Anaerobacillus sp. CMMVII: one gene and its partner. The protein of the gene in region 1 interacts with the protein of each later gene in a pairwise test. Links are inferred from orthologs where the notes say so. Each region holds a gene or a part of one and is shown on either strand. Other genes may lie near its edges.

The links. Proteins that work in one complex are often made in the same cells at the same time.
Region 2: the proteins of lysA (region 1) and yycF interact in binary tests that used the Escherichia coli proteins (3 or more experiments, as listed by UniProt). The link is inferred for Anaerobacillus sp. CMMVII from one-to-one orthologs.

What each region holds. Positions count from the first base shown.
Region 1 is NZ_JACEHK010000010.1:235,031-243,290, reverse strand. What follows is about bases 3,052-5,969. They hold lysA (diaminopimelate decarboxylase), read right to left. Parts: upstream 5,213-5,969; coding sequence 3,890-5,212; downstream 3,052-3,889. Other genes in these bases: H1D32_RS14730 (spore germination protein), read right to left, coding at 5,763-5,969; H1D32_RS14740 (peptidylprolyl isomerase), read right to left, coding at 3,138-3,572. Also shown: H1D32_RS14755 (bifunctional 3,4-dihydroxy-2-butanone-4-phosphate synthase/GTP cyclohydrolase II), read right to left, coding at 1-498; more of H1D32_RS14730, read right to left, coding at 5,970-7,256; spoVAEA (stage V sporulation protein SpoVABEA), read right to left, coding at 7,257-7,820; spoVAE (stage V sporulation protein AE), read right to left, coding at 7,825-8,175; spoVAD (stage V sporulation protein AD), read right to left, coding at 8,214-8,260. UniProt on the Escherichia coli protein: Specifically catalyzes the decarboxylation of meso-diaminopimelate (meso-DAP) to L-lysine. Is not active against the DD- or LL-isomers of diaminopimelate.
Region 2 is NZ_JACEHK010000017.1:21,285-28,475, reverse strand. The notes cover bases 2,624-5,550. They hold yycF (response regulator YycF), read right to left. Parts: upstream 4,475-5,550; coding sequence 3,773-4,474; downstream 2,624-3,772. Other genes in these bases: H1D32_RS21650 (M23 family metallopeptidase), read right to left, coding at 4,632-5,550; walK (cell wall metabolism sensor histidine kinase WalK), read right to left, coding at 2,624-3,767. Outside these bases: H1D32_RS21670 (two-component system regulatory protein YycI), read right to left, coding at 1-605; more of walK, read right to left, coding at 1,950-2,623; more of H1D32_RS21650, read right to left, coding at 5,551-5,930. UniProt on the Escherichia coli protein: Response regulator member of the two-component regulatory system CpxA/CpxR which responds to envelope stress response by activating expression of downstream genes including cpxP, degP, dsbA and ppiA.

The DNA of each region.
Region 1 (8,260 bases):
TTCATTAATTATTTCACAAATGACTCCTGCTGGTTTTGCCCCTGAAAGTCTAGCTAAGTCAACGGCTGCCTCAGTATGACCAGCCCTTCTTAAAACACCTCCGTCTTTAGCTACAAGAGGAAATATATGACCGGGTCTTTTAAAATCCGTCCCTTTTGCTTGTTCATCAATTAGTGCGAGAATTGTTGCTGAACGTTCATGGGCCGAGATACCTGTCGTCGTTGTTTTATAATCTACACTAATCGTAAAAGCTGTGCCGTGTGGATCTGTATTATGATCAACCATTGGCATTAAGTCTAGTTGCTTAGCTCTTTCTTCAGTTATCGGGGTACAAACTAACCCTCTCCCGTGAGTAATCATAAAATTTATTACTTCCGGGGTTGCCTTTTCGGCTAAAGCAATAAAATCTCCCTCATTTTCTCGATCTTCATCATCACAAACGATGACAATGTTTCCTTGCATTAACTCATAAATCGCTTCTTCAATTGGATCAAACATTACATTCCCTCCTCTGTTTACTGTTCCCCTCAAATATCATTATTTTTCTTTGAAATAAGCTGTTTTCGCATGGTATTGGTTACATCAGCTATAGTCGATTAAAGTGTTCATATAAGAAAAGCGCAAGCGCCCTGTTAAGCCCCGACTAGCAAATGTTCTTCGAGAAAAAAAGTGTGCTCTTTCACTTTTATTCTCGAAGGTTATTTGACCTCGAGGGGCTGGGCGGTGGAGCTAGACAGTTATTACGTTGAAATTTTATACATTCTTATCTTTTAAAAAAGAAAAATAATTAAGTATCCCTCTTCTATATAAGTATTGCTTATAACCAAATCTATAAAAACTTATTTAAAGCCATGCTCTTCTAAAAAACTTGCTGAAAGAGACGAATTGCTTCTACCTTGTCTTTGTTCGATAAACTGCTCAATATATTTCCCTATCATATCACATTCAATATTCACTACATCACTAGGACCTTTCAGCCCAAGAATAGTCTCAGAAAGAGTATGAGGAATGATTGAAATTGTAAAAGTATCTTCAGTAACGCCGAAAACAGTTAAGCTTGTTCCATCAACAGCAACTGAACCTTTCATGATGATATATTTCCTAATGTTTTTAGGAATTTTAATTTCATAATATATAGCATTATCTTGGCGATGTTTTTTGAAAATTTCACCAACTCCATCAACATGTCCTGATACAAAATGTCCGCCAAAACGTCCACCAGCAGCCATTGCTCTTTCAAGGTTCACCTTGGATCCTCTCGAAAGCTGCCTAAGGCTAGTGTTTCTGACGGTTTCAGGCATTAAATCAACCGTAAAGCGCTCTTTATCAAACGAAGTAACTGTTAAACAAACACCATTTACTGCGATGCTATCTCCCAAATGAGCATCAATTAATAATTTCTTTGATGCGATCGTCATGACAATCGCATCCCCTGATTGTTTTATTTGCTCAATTGTTCCTACTTCTTCAATTATTCCAGTAAACATATTATTCCCCTTTGGAACAGAAACAATTTTCAAATCATCACCTAATTGCTTTACTTCTTTTATTGAGAGCTGATAAGCATTACCTAATTGCGGAAAGCCAATCCCTGAAAACGAGGTAGGTGCTTCTTTCCCACCAATAAGTTTTGGCGCAATATATGTTATAACTTCATTTATACAACGTGCCCGAAGAAAGCTATCATTTACCATACTACCACCCTCAACAAGCAAAGAGGTTATCCCTTCTTTTCCCAAAACCAAGAGTAGTTCGGTGATAATAATGTCACTTTGATCCATCCGAATTATTTTCACTCCTAAATTACTTAATTCCATTTGCTTAGTTTTGGGAGCATCTTTTCCGGTAATAATCCATGTTGGAGCCTTTCTATCTGTCACTAGCTTTGATTGAATAGGTGTACGTAGATGATGGTCTAAGATAATCCTAACCGGATTTTTCCCACCTTCTTTCCTTCTAGTCGTTAAGGAAGGATCATCGGCTAAAACAGTACCTACTCCAACTAGAATTGCATCGTGCTCATGGCGAAGCTGATGCACATCTTCTCTAGCGATCTCACCTGTAATCCACTTACTTTCACCAGTAGATGTAGCAATTTTCCCATCAAGTGTAGTTGCTGTTTTCAATGTGACATAGGGTTGTTTTGTTTTAATGTAATAAAAAAATACTTTGTTTAATTCTAGCGCCTCTTCTTCTAAGACACCAATCTCTACTTCTATATTAGCATTTCTAAGCTTTTCAACACCTTTACCTGCAACCAATGGGTTTTGATCAAGACAAGCAATCACAACTCTCTTTAACCCTTTTTCAATAATTAAATCGGCACAAGGAGGAGTCCTACCATGGTGACTACAAGGCTCTAGAGTAACATAAATTGTCCCACCCTTAGCTTTATCGCCCGCCATTTTTAGGGCATGTACTTCAGCATGTTCTGTACCGGCTTTTAAATGTGCACCCATACCAACGATTTCCCCATTATTTACAACAATTGATCCGACATTTGGATTCGGTGATGTTTGCCCCATAGTTCCTTTAGCTAATTGTAAAGCAAGTCTCATGTAGGCTAGGTCATTCATTTACGCTCAATCCTTTTAAAATAAAGTGTATAGTCCTTCATATAATTTCCCATATTGGTGTGCTATCTATAAAAAACAAAAATAAAACCCCAAAAAAGATAAAGGTATCCTTTCTGGGGTAAAATGCATAATTAAATAAACAGGTCATCGGTCATTTTTTTGAACGTTAAGTCCGGTAAGTAAAGTCCGAAACCCTAACATCTAAAAAATATAGATTTCACCCATTGTTTATCAATTAATCCTTCTCCCATCCAGACTATACTGTCGGCTTTGGTTTCTCACCAAATCCACCGCCTTACGTTACATAAAGCGGGTCACGGGCTTAGAAGCTTTGCTTCATCACCGCCGGTTGGGAATTTCACCCTGCCCCGAAGGATATTACTTATTCGTTTGTTTTGTTTATTATATCACAAAAGGAACTAAAGTTGTCTAGTATTAATTCCTGAGACCTTGATATATCTTGTTCTTCTAGCTATTTTAAAGCAACCTATGAGTAATCAGGCCTATAATAGAAAAGAACTTACAAGAGGGAATCTCATGTAAGTTCTTGTTAAAGATAAATTATTCTTCCCAGACCTTTACTTCACTCATTACATCATTTTGGCGAATACGATCAACTACATCCATGCCTTCGATTACGCGACCGAATACAGTATGCACTCCATCTAAATGAGGCTGTGGTTCAAAAAGGATAAAGAATTGACTTCCGCCAGTATTACGACCAGCATGAGCCATTGAAAGGTATCCACGACCATGTTTATGTGGGTTCCCTTCTGTTTCACATTTAATTGTGTAACCTGGACCACCTGTACCATTACCAATTGGACATCCACCTTGAGCTACAAATCCTGGAATTACACGGTGAAAAGTTAATCCATTATAATAACCTTCGTTAGCTAACTTTTCAAAGTTCTCTACAGTACCTGGTGCTTCCTCTGGGAAGAACTCAACTACAATTTTTTCACCATTTTCAAAAGCAATACTACCTTTTTTCACGTATGTATCCTCCTCAAAATATATTACATATTTACTCAAGTCATTTTACTACACTTTAACAAGAAAACACAAACATTGTCATTATGTTTCTTACTAGTCAAGGTAGCAAACTTATAGATGCAACTAGGCTTAACCATGTTTAATTCTTTCTCAATAATAGAAAAGGCTGCTCGAAGATTTGACCTCCAAGACAATATAAAGCACTGAAACACCAAGCACCATATTGTCCAAAAGCTGAACTTGAGCTAGCCTATTTATTATAAGTTAAGAAATTATAAACGTTGTTAGTACTTGATGTCTAGCTTCAGGCGCTTTTCTTAGTTTTCTAATGAAGTTCCGTTGAGCTGTAAATCAAGCTGAACTATATCTTTATAAGTTTCCCTTTTTACTACCAATGTTGTTTCGCTGTTTTCAACGAAAACTACTGCTGGTCGAGGTATTCGATTGTAGTTGTTAGACATCGAATATCCATATGCCCCAGTACAAGATACCGCTAATACATCACCATGTCTAGCAAAAGGTAATGCAATATCCCAAATCAGCATATCTCCACTTTCACAACATTTCCCGGCAATAGAATAGATTTCCTGATTAGCTTCATTACTCCGATTAGCAATCATTGCTTCATATTTTGCCTGATAAAGAGCAGGGCGCAAGTTATCTGTCATTCCTCCGTCAACTGACAAATAATGACGCACTTCTGGAACCTCTTTTTCAGATCCAACTGTATATAATGTTGTTCCAGCATCTCCAACAAGAGAACGTCCTGGCTCAATCCAAATCTCTGGAATGTCAATTCCAAGTTTTCTTGACTCGGTTTCAACCGCATTTATCGTCGCATCAACATAGTGAGAAACTGGAAGTGGTGTATCTCCTTCGACATAACGAATCCCAAATCCACCACCAAGATTTAAAACTTGTGGAACATAGTCTAATTGGGTTTTCCACTCTGCTAGATAAGCAAACACTTTTTCTACAGCCATAATAAAACCGGTTGTTTCAAAAATCTGTGAACCAATATGACAATGAAAACCTAACATTTCAATTTCTTTTGCATCTCGAACTTTTACTATCGCTTCTTGGGCTTGACGACTGATTAAATCAAAACCAAATTTAGAATCTTCCTGACCTGTAGAAATATATTCATGAGTGTGGGCCTCTACCCCAGGTGTAATCCGTAACAGAACTGAAACCTTTTTCCCGTATCTTTGGGCCGTTTCTCTAATTAGCTCAATCTCTAAAAAGTTATCTACAACAAAACAACCGATGCCTGCTTCAACTGCCATGTCGATTTCCATAGAACTTTTATTATTTCCATGAAAATGAATTTTTTCTGCAGGAAATCCAGCTACTAGCGCTGTGTGCAATTCACCACCAGAAACAACATCTAAACTTAAATTCAGTTGTTTTGCAAGTTGAACCATCGCTACACAACTAAATGCTTTACTAGCATAGGCTACCTGAGCCTTAATTCCACGTTTTTGAAAAGCATTTACAAACTCATTCGCCCTTTCTCTAATTAAAGCGACATCATAAACATATAATGGTGTGCCAAACTGTTCCTTTAAACTGACAGTATCAACTCCACCAATTTCTAAATGACCTATGTCATTAACTCTGCTCGTACCGTGTTTGTACATTCACATGATCTCCTCTCGTTTGTGTGAATTTAAGTACAGAAAATAATAAGTTTACTTAAAATTCATTCTTAAAATTTCGCTCTTTCCTAATAGATTGTTTCTATTAGCTTTTAGGTCGCAACCAAGCGAATGCTTGGTACGACCTAAAAGCAACAAAGTTTACGAAAACAGCCTAAAATTTAGAATATAGGATATAAAAAAGGCGGAAATGTAAGTTACATTTTCCGCCTTAATAGCTTTTTCGTAACCTCAAGTAAAAAGTAGTCCTCCACTGCGAACAGTGACAGTCCGTTATTTATTCAATAACGACCCAGCAAAGATTGATAGGGCTCAATTCTCCACTTCGGCAAATTGACCTTTCAAGCTGCTTCAATGCTTCCCAAGCTCCACAGTTTACTCATTCGCTTTGCGCCTCTACCCCATTAATCAATGAGGGGTTTTATTAATTTATCTTACCTTTAAAGAATTTTCATAATTCCAACATCTATTATGAAACTCTTTCAAATGATTACGTAAAACTTTATCATAAAAATGATAATATCGCAATACGTTAGTTAGTTGATTGTTTTGTTGAGTTTTGTGGATTAACAATTTTTGGTCTTTTCTTCTTTAATGGAACTGAAAGTCTAAACAGAATATCCGCAAACGCTCTCGGATAAAACGGGATAAACGGCCATAAGTAGGGTGTATTCATCGGCCTTATGCTAGTAAGGAATATAAAGAATACTGTGAAACCGATGATAAAGCCTGGAACTTTAAAGATAAATACGGCCAATAATAATACTAAGCGAGAAAGCTTTAATGCTATACCTAATTCATAACTAGGTGTTGCAAATGTTCCAATTGCCCCGAGCGCTACATAAAGAATAACCTCTGGAATAAATAAACCAACATTAATCGCGATTTCCCCGATAAGCAACGCTGCAACTAACCCGAGAGCAGTCGCCAACGGTGAAGGCGTATGGATGGCTGCCATCCTCAACAACTCAATCCCTATTTCAGCTATGACTATTTGGGCAAAAACAGGAACATTGGTCGTCTCATTTGGTCCGATAAAGTCTAAAGCTGCAGGGAGCAAGCTTGGCTCCATTACCATTAACAGCCACAACGGTAATATAAGTAAAGCAAAAATCATCCCTGAAAAACGGACCCAGCGTAGGAAAGTCCCTACAATCGGAGCTTGTCTAAACTCTTCCGCATGTTGTACATGGTGAAAAAATGTTGTAGGCAAGATGATAACACTTGGCGAAGTATCTACATAAATCACGACATGCCCTTCTAGTAAATGGGTTGCCGTAACATCAGGACGTTCCGTGTATCGAACTAACGGGAAGGGATTTATGCCTTGTTTAACAATAAATTCTTCGACAACTTTATCAGCCATAGAAATTCCATCAATTTTTATTCCATCAAGCTCTTTCTTTACATTCTCAATAAATGCCGGGTCAGCTACATCCTTTATGTAAGCAATACATATGTCAGTTTTTGAACGTTCACCGACTTGTACAATTTCATGTCTCAGTCTCTCATCTTTAATTCTTCTTCTTGTTAAAGCTGTATTTACAATTAGATTTTCTGTAAAGCCATCCCGTGCACCTCTAACCACCCTCTCTGTATCTGGCTCATCTGGCCCTCTGCCTGGATAACTACGAACATCAACAAGGATAGCTTCTGTTTCATCTTCAATAAGAATAATAATAAGACCTGCTAATAACTGATCAGTTGCTTCATCTAACGTTTTAACGCGTTCAACTTGAACATGAGTTAGGCGATTTTCAATTTGTTCTTTAACGCGCTGTTTTTGTTTTTCAGTTGCATCCAAAAACATAAGCTCTTTTAATAATTCAATAATAAATTGACTATCACAGAGACCATTGAGGAAGTAAATCTGTAATTCCTTTTCAAGTACTGAAAGTTTCCTCACACCAATATCGAAAGTAATTCCAATTCCTAATTTTTCTTTTAGATATCTTTCATTTTCAATCATTCGACTGGAAACTTTCTGTTTGTCCACACTTGCTTCTTCAAGTATTTCATTACTCATCTATTTTTCGCTCCTTTCCAATATCAATTCAACCGCTTTTCTCGTCACTGGAGCCCCCTTCTCTACTTCATCTTTCCCTGCCATTTTGCCAATATCCCCAATTCCCACGATAAATGGGATGTCAAGCTCATCTAAATTATAGACAGTATCACCATTTATTCTGCCGAGTTCTATATCAGGAAGACCATATTTGTCGACTCCATACTCAGTTAAATTTCCATTACGATCAATACTTACATTAACTTTTGTCCATTCACTATCATGTGTTTTTGAGGCTACTGCAATGGCACCGATAACCTCTAAATCCGGATCGGTTGCGACAACCCGCATCGCTTCCTCCCCCGGTCCTTCTTCTGTATATCCACAATCATCAAACATGACTAAAACAGGATCACAGGGAGCCTTTTTTATGAGTTTAACTAGCTCATTTCCAGTCAAACGGCTTGGGTTGCCACCCGAACTACTGATACACCTTCCACCGATCTCTTTGGCAACTAATTCTACTGCTTTTCTCGCGGATTCATCACCATCGGTAATTAGAATAACCCTTTTTTTGTATTCCATGGTTTCATCCTTTCGGTTTAAAAAATATCGCTACTAAAAATCCAAATAATATTGCTGATGATATTCCCGCAGAAGTTACTTCAAAAATCCCCATACCTATACCTAAAAAGCCTGATCTTTGTGCTTCAATCATCGCTCCATGAACAAGTGAATGTCCAAAACTCGTGATCGGAACGATCGCTCCAGCCCCTGCAAAATCAATAAGCCGATCATAAAGATGAAACCCATCTAAGAGAGCTCCAATTACTACTAAAGAACTCATGACATGAGCGGGAGAAAATTTAAGGAAATCCAACATTAACTGTCCAATGACACAAATAAACCCACCAACAGTAAAAGCGACAACATATTCCACCACGCTCACCCCCTAAAAAATACTTACTCGAATAATTCTTACTCAACGCACTCAAAGGAAACACCATGAGCTATGCAAGGTATTG
Region 2 (7,191 bases), on another replicon or contig:
GCTTTAATACTTGAAATCACTTCTTGTTCTTTTCCCTGTGGATGAATAGGCTGGATGGTTAAATAGTTTTGCTCATAAGTTGTGATTTGCAAGTCTTCATTTAGCTGTAACATTAAAGGAAATCGTCCGCTTTCATAATTATCGACCTTTTTGCCTTCATACGTCTGGAAAAAATAAACTTGCTTCATTTCTTCATTGTAATGACTATAGCGATATTCTTGTCCATTGATAATATGTTCACTGACAAATTCCTTCACTTGAACTTGAACACTTATATCACCTTGAAATAATTGAAATGGTTTCTCTAAGCTAACTGTAACTACTTCGTCCGTCACTTTTATGACTTCCTGATTGGCTAGTTTACTAGTAATCAGAGTATCTAGTGGCAGTTCACTTGAACCACTAATATAGGTGCCAGTTAGTTGCTCCTCATGCAACTCAGCAGCAATGGTAATATTCATTTCCGATAGTCGTTCCTGTAACGTAGCTTCTGCTACAAAATTAAGATTACTAGCAGTTTTTTTTTCATTTAGTTGATAGCCAAGGAAAATATTAAGAAGCAAAAAAGTAATGATAAAAATTGTTTTTGCTCTACTCCAATCCATTTGTTATCCCCTCACTATCATCAACAATCTGAACTGCTTCCCACTCACCATTATATTGATAAACCACCTTGGTTCAAAAATCACAAATGACTGGCGTTTAATCATCATAAATCCATAGTTAATGTCTGTTAGGAAATGTGACTGAAAACCCTCAATATTCTGAAGTGCTTCAATCAATTCACTACCTGATGGTAACTTTGTAGATTTTGTAATATTGATTGGTTCATTCTCCAAGAAAAATAACGGCCGAATGTACTGTTCAATTTGATTACCACTCCCACGTTGTAACGAAATTTCATATAGATGATTCGTTACCTCAAATAGACTAGAACGATAAACGGGAACACCGTCAACTAAGAGTCGAAAATAACCTCCTCGGTAGATCCGAACGACTTGGTAGAATCATAATAAAATGAATTTGTGAAGCCTCCATGAGCATTTAAAAAGTCAAGAGCACTATATAAGATATGCTTATTTCCGCGCTCAATTAAATCACCAATAGTAGGATTAATGTAACGTAATACATTTCCACCTTGTAAAATATTGACCATCCGATTCCCATCAGTGAAGGATTCTTCGCCATTTGACTGTAAGTACTGTTTGACGAAATTCGGATCACTAAAAAGAACTTGTTTAAAGTGCTCAGTTGGAATTGGCTTTGCTAAATAAGTTACACTATTCACGTAATGAGACTCTAGTGGTAAATATACCGTCTTCTTGAAACCATTACCAAAGAGCTTAACATCATAAGGAAATACTTTATAATAAGCATCGTTAGACTCTACCTGGATATCCTCTTTAAACTTACTAACTGATATATTTGTTTGAGCCTGAACAACCATTTGAGCATCATTAGAAATTAATTTCACATCTATTTGCTCTTTCCCTTGCTCACTTGTTAAAAACAAAACAATCCGATCAACACTATCAATAAAAACCTGGTTACCACTAATTTGAAAAATCTCTTTTATCGCTTCAGCAGGAATACTTGTTGGAAAAATAAATTCTATTTTTGAACCCGATTCATGGCGGCTAAACGTTTGAATGTTTGGTAAAAGTATAAATTGCTCTAAAACCGCACCAGAGTATTCTTCAAAGAAATGATCAATAAAGTCAAAACTATCTAACGGTGAAAAGTAATGACCACCTTCATGATGCACAACCACCTGTTTCGGCCTAATAACCTGCTGCAATTTCTTTTCTTCACCAATTTGAGTATTATCAATATACTCTGTGCTCTTCAAAATGGCATAGTTAGGCTGAAAGGTCCAAATTTGTATTGTTAAAAATATACTTAGTAAAATTAATAACCAAAGCGTACCTGTCTTAATGCGCTCAATCATTTTAACCCACCACCTTCTCTACAGAATAAGGTAATGTAAAAGAGATTGTTGTGCCAATATTCCACTCACTATCAACCGAAATATATCCTTCATGTGCTAGAACAATTTGCTTAGCGATTGCTAAACCTAGCCCTGTGCCCCCTAGTTTTCGTGAACGTGCCTTATCAACACGGTAAAAGCGGTCAAACACTTGTGGTAAACTTTCCTTCGGGATTCCAACGCCTTCGTCACTAACACTAATCGTAAAGTACCTTTCACTTTCTTCAAGTGTAATAGAAATTTTCCCACCCTCAGGTGAATATTTCACAGCATTCGATAAAATATTATCAATAACTTGAGTTAATTTGTCCCGATCGACCATTGCGAATATTGTTTGATCAGAATTATTTCTTTGAAACGTAATTTTCTCTCGATCAGATACAAGCTCATAGCGATCAATAATACTATTTAACAACCTTGTTACATCAGTAGTTTCAAAATTTAAGCGATAATCTTTACTATCCATTTTTGATAGTTGTAGTAAATCGTTCACAAGCCGAATCATTCGTTCTGTTTCCGTTTGAGCAACATTCAAAAATCGCGGTGCAATTGCTGGATCATGAAGTGCACCATCCTCTAAAGCTTCGAGATAGCTTTTCATTGAAGTAAGAGGCGTTCTGAGCTCATGCGATACATTAGCAACAAATTCACGTCGCTCTGTTTCAATTTTTTCTTGCTCAGTAACATCATGGAGGACAGTGATTAGCCCGTTAAAATCGCCTTCCTCCTTTTGGATCACCGAAAAACTTGCTTCTAATAAATATTCTTTTTCGATATTACCAAAGTCTAAAAGCAACGGCTCTGCATGACTTATTAAATCAGCTAATGTAAAGGATTCCGATAAACGTAGTAATTCAACAATCGCTGTTCCCAAAATTTGTTCTTGAGAAACAGCGAGAAGTAGCTCCGCTTGCTTATTAATTAAAATAATATTTCCTTCTTTATCAGTAGCAATTACCCCGTCAGTCATATGTGACAGAACTGAAGTTAGCTTTCGTTTTTCTGCCTCAGTTGTAGCATTGGCATCTTTTAATTTATTTGTAAGTTCATTAAACGTAATCGCTAACTGGCCAATTTCGTCTTTACCATAAACATGTACTTTTCTTGTAAAATCACCTTTTCCCAAAACCTGTGCTTGCCTACGCATATCAAGAATTGGTCTTGTTAGCGTTCGTGCAAGAAGGATCCCCAAAGCAGCAGTGATCAATAGGGCAATAATTGTACCTGTCATTAAGATTTGATTTATCTGTCTCATTTGCTCATAAATCTCTTCCATTGAAGCTTCAATATAAATGGCTCCGATTGTTTCATTATTTGATTTTACAGGTACAGCCAAAACTCTCATCCGATGCCCTGTCGCTTGATCACGAAGGATATCTTCATCATCAGTGCCAAGTAAGGCACGTTTAACACGAACCTCCGTTGTCCTTTGTCCGATAACATGTCGTTTTTGGAAATTTGAAACACTCAAAACAACCTTATTTTTATCAACAACCTGAACTTCAGCATTATCAATTGAAAAGAATTCACGAAGCAAAATATCAATATCGGACCGTAGTGTTGGCGTCGTTTCATCACGGTTTTTTTTCATTTCTTGTTCAACGTTATAAGCTAAAAGGTTGGCCCTTTCATCTAACATTTCAAAAAAATTGTCTACGAGTTGATCTTCAAGCTGCTTGGTGAAATAAACACCAATTACTTGCATTGCAATTAAAATCAATAACACATAAATAATGACAATTTTCACGTGTATTGATTTAAAAAAACCGACTTTATCCATAATAATTACTCCTCATAATTCTTTAGATAATAGCCTACTCCTCTTCTTGTGATAATCCAATTTGGATGACTAGGATTATCTTCAACTTTTTCTCTTAGCCTGCGGACAGTAACATCGACCGTTCGGACATCCCCAAAATAGTCATAACCCCAAACGGCTTGTAGAAGGTGTTCTCTTGTCATCACTTGTCCCATATGTTTTGCTAAATAATAAATTAGCTCAAATTCACGATGAGTCAGTTCGATAGCTTCTCCACGTTTTGTCACCAAATAAGCATCAGGTTGAATAACAAGCGAGCCAATATAGAGCTCCTTCTTATCCGAAGTCACTTCGTCGGCTTTTTGCTGGTGTCGTCTTAAGTTAGCCTTAACTCTAGCTAATAGCTCTCTCGTACTAAACGGTTTCGTTACGTAATCATCAGCACCTAATTCTAGACCCAAAACTTTATCAATCTCAGAATCTTTTGCTGTCAACATAATGATTGGCATATCAAATTTCTTTCTAACTTCACGGCATACTTCCATTCCATCTTTTAGTGGAAGCATAATATCTAATAAAATTAAGTCAGGAACAATCTGAACTACTTTTCTAATCGCTTCTTCACCATCGTAAGCACATTCAACAGTAAATCCCTCTTTTTCTAAGCTGAACTTTAAAATGTCTGCAATCGGCTGTTCATCATCAACAACTAATATTTTCTTTTCCATACCATTCTCAACTCCTGACTTAGTCCTAACTTACATTTCTTAGTCTATTTTATCATACTATGACTCTCTTTTTCCCAAATAAAAGGCCTGACTTTATTAGCAACCGAATTGATAAATCTACCAATACCTTTGCTAGTAGTCAGACCTTCTAGGATCGTTATCTATTTAAAAACTCCATTGGGTTTTTTAAATTCCCATTCTGAGTAACCTCAAAGTGTAAATGAACTCCAGTCGAATTACCTGTTGATCCCATTACACCTATTTTTTGCCCTTTTGCTACCGTTTGTCCAACTCTTACATCAATTGAAGCTAAGTGTGCGTACAAAGTTGTCATTCCATTATTATGATTAATAATAATTTTATTACCATAACCGCCACCATCCCAGCCAGCAAAAGATACTGTACCATTATCGGCAGCTAAAATATTACGATTTGACGGTCTTGCAATATCAATTCCTCTGTGGAATCTTCCCCAACGCATACCCTGATAACTTGAAATATACCCACCAACAGCAGGCCAGCCAAGCTGTCCAGAACCTCTAGAAGGAGTAACCTTTGTTCCTTTTAGTATAATCCGATTTTGTGGCTCTTTGGTTACTTTTTCACTTACAATTTCTCTCTTAAGTGTTCGCCCGTTTTCCCGGGTAATATTATAGCTAACAACTCTTTCACCTGCATGTCCAGCTTGTTGAACTTTCGTATCACCACGCCACATATTTGCATCTTCTTTTGTTTCTGTTTGGAATGGAATTTCTTCTTTATCAGTCAAAGCTTCTTGTACAATAACTTTAACAATCGGCTTATACACTGTAACGTTTAATTCATCACCAATTTGCAGTAGCGTATTTTCTGTAATGTTAGGATTAAGTGCTAATATTTCCGAAATAGCAAGATCATGTGCCTCGGCAATTGTTCCTAATACATCACCTGGTTGAACTTCATAAAGATCATCTTCTAACGTGCCTAAATTGAGCTGCTTAATTGCATCTTTCACTGATAATATATCACGAAGATGAACTGTTGCTTTTTCAGCCTCAATATCCTTTGACAATGTAACGTCTAAAGTAACACTTTCTCCAACAGCAGGCTGTTTGACTGTTGTGCCTTCCTCTTTTGCCTTTAGTATAGTAGCCAAGTCCTTTTCAGAGACATACTGCAGCATTAATTCCTGCACAACAGTGTTGTATTCTTCTTCGGAACGAACATACCCTACTTCATTTCCATCAACCATTAAAGCAAGGGCTTCTGCTTTAACTGTTAAACTATTTTCTAACTTTTTAAGAGTTTCACTAGTATTGGCTCTTGAAGTAAACACCACTTCTGGAATAAACTTAAGCTCTTCACCAATAACCAGTTCTACGTCGGAATAAGCATCAGCATATTCGTTAATTTTCGAATTAATTATACGGTCAACTTGACTTTTTTCATCGACCGAACCTACCCGGTGATTATCCATATATACATGATAAATCGTTTTAACCTTTAGTTTTGTAGGATCCTCAGCTTTTACTGTATCTGTATGTACGCTTGTTGTTAATAAAGCAGCTATACATAAACTTGTTCCTATTGCTTTTTATATTTTTTTGATAATTGTTTTATTGTGTTTAAACTACCTTTTGTTATACCTTTAAGTTTTTCTTGTAGTTGATCTAACCGGCGTTTGTAATCTTCCATGGTTCTCCTCCTACACTACTATATACTTACTACTCTCTATTCAAATACCCTACTAAACTACTAAAAAATAGAGATACTATAATCCTTTGTATTTTATCACAATACCAATTAATTTGTCAGAAAAATAAAGAAAACGTAATATAATTGTATCATTACTGGAATATTTCTTCCAATTTAAGTATCGATAGTCCTAGAAGCAGGGCAAAAAATAAAAGTCTATCAGTAACTGATAGACTTTAATCTTTATATAAGAGTGCCGGCCAGAGGACTTGAACCCCCAACCTACTGATTACAAGTCAGTTGCTCTACCAATTGAGCTAGGCCGGCATGCCTTGATTATAGTGGTGGCTCGGGACGGAATCGAACCGCCGACACGAGGATTTTCAGTCCTCTGCTCTACCGACTGAGCTACCGAGCCAATATATAAATAATTACTAATTACTAATTAACAAAATGGCGGACCCGACCGGGATCGAACCGGCGATCTCCTGCGTGACAGGCAGGCATGTTAACCGCTACACCACGGGTCCATCAATAGTAGATATCTTGATTTAATGCAATGCCAGTAAAGAGTTTTTATTAAAGTACCTGGTACTGTGCTCCTGCGGTGCATTAGCTCCTCGTCGCAAATTCTACAACGATGATTATTCAAGATGTTTACGAATTGGTTGCGGGGGCAGGATTTGAACCTGCGACCTTCGGGTTATGAGCCCGACGAGCTGCCAGACTGCTCCACCCCGCGATAATAAAAATTATTTAATTCTGTCCTTGCTCAATCCGACAAATATTATTATATCCCATTTCCATGTTTTTTACAACACAAGATATAAAATGGTGACCCGTACGGGATTCGAACCCGTGTTACCGCCGTGAAAGGGCGGTGTCTTAACCGCTTGACCAACGGGCCACTGAGATGAAAAATGGTGAGCCATGAAGGATTCGAACCTTCGACCCTCTGATTAAAAGTCAGATGCTCTACCAACTGAGCTAATGGCTCTTGATAACTATATATTAATTCTTACAGATTAATACCTGTTTCTTCC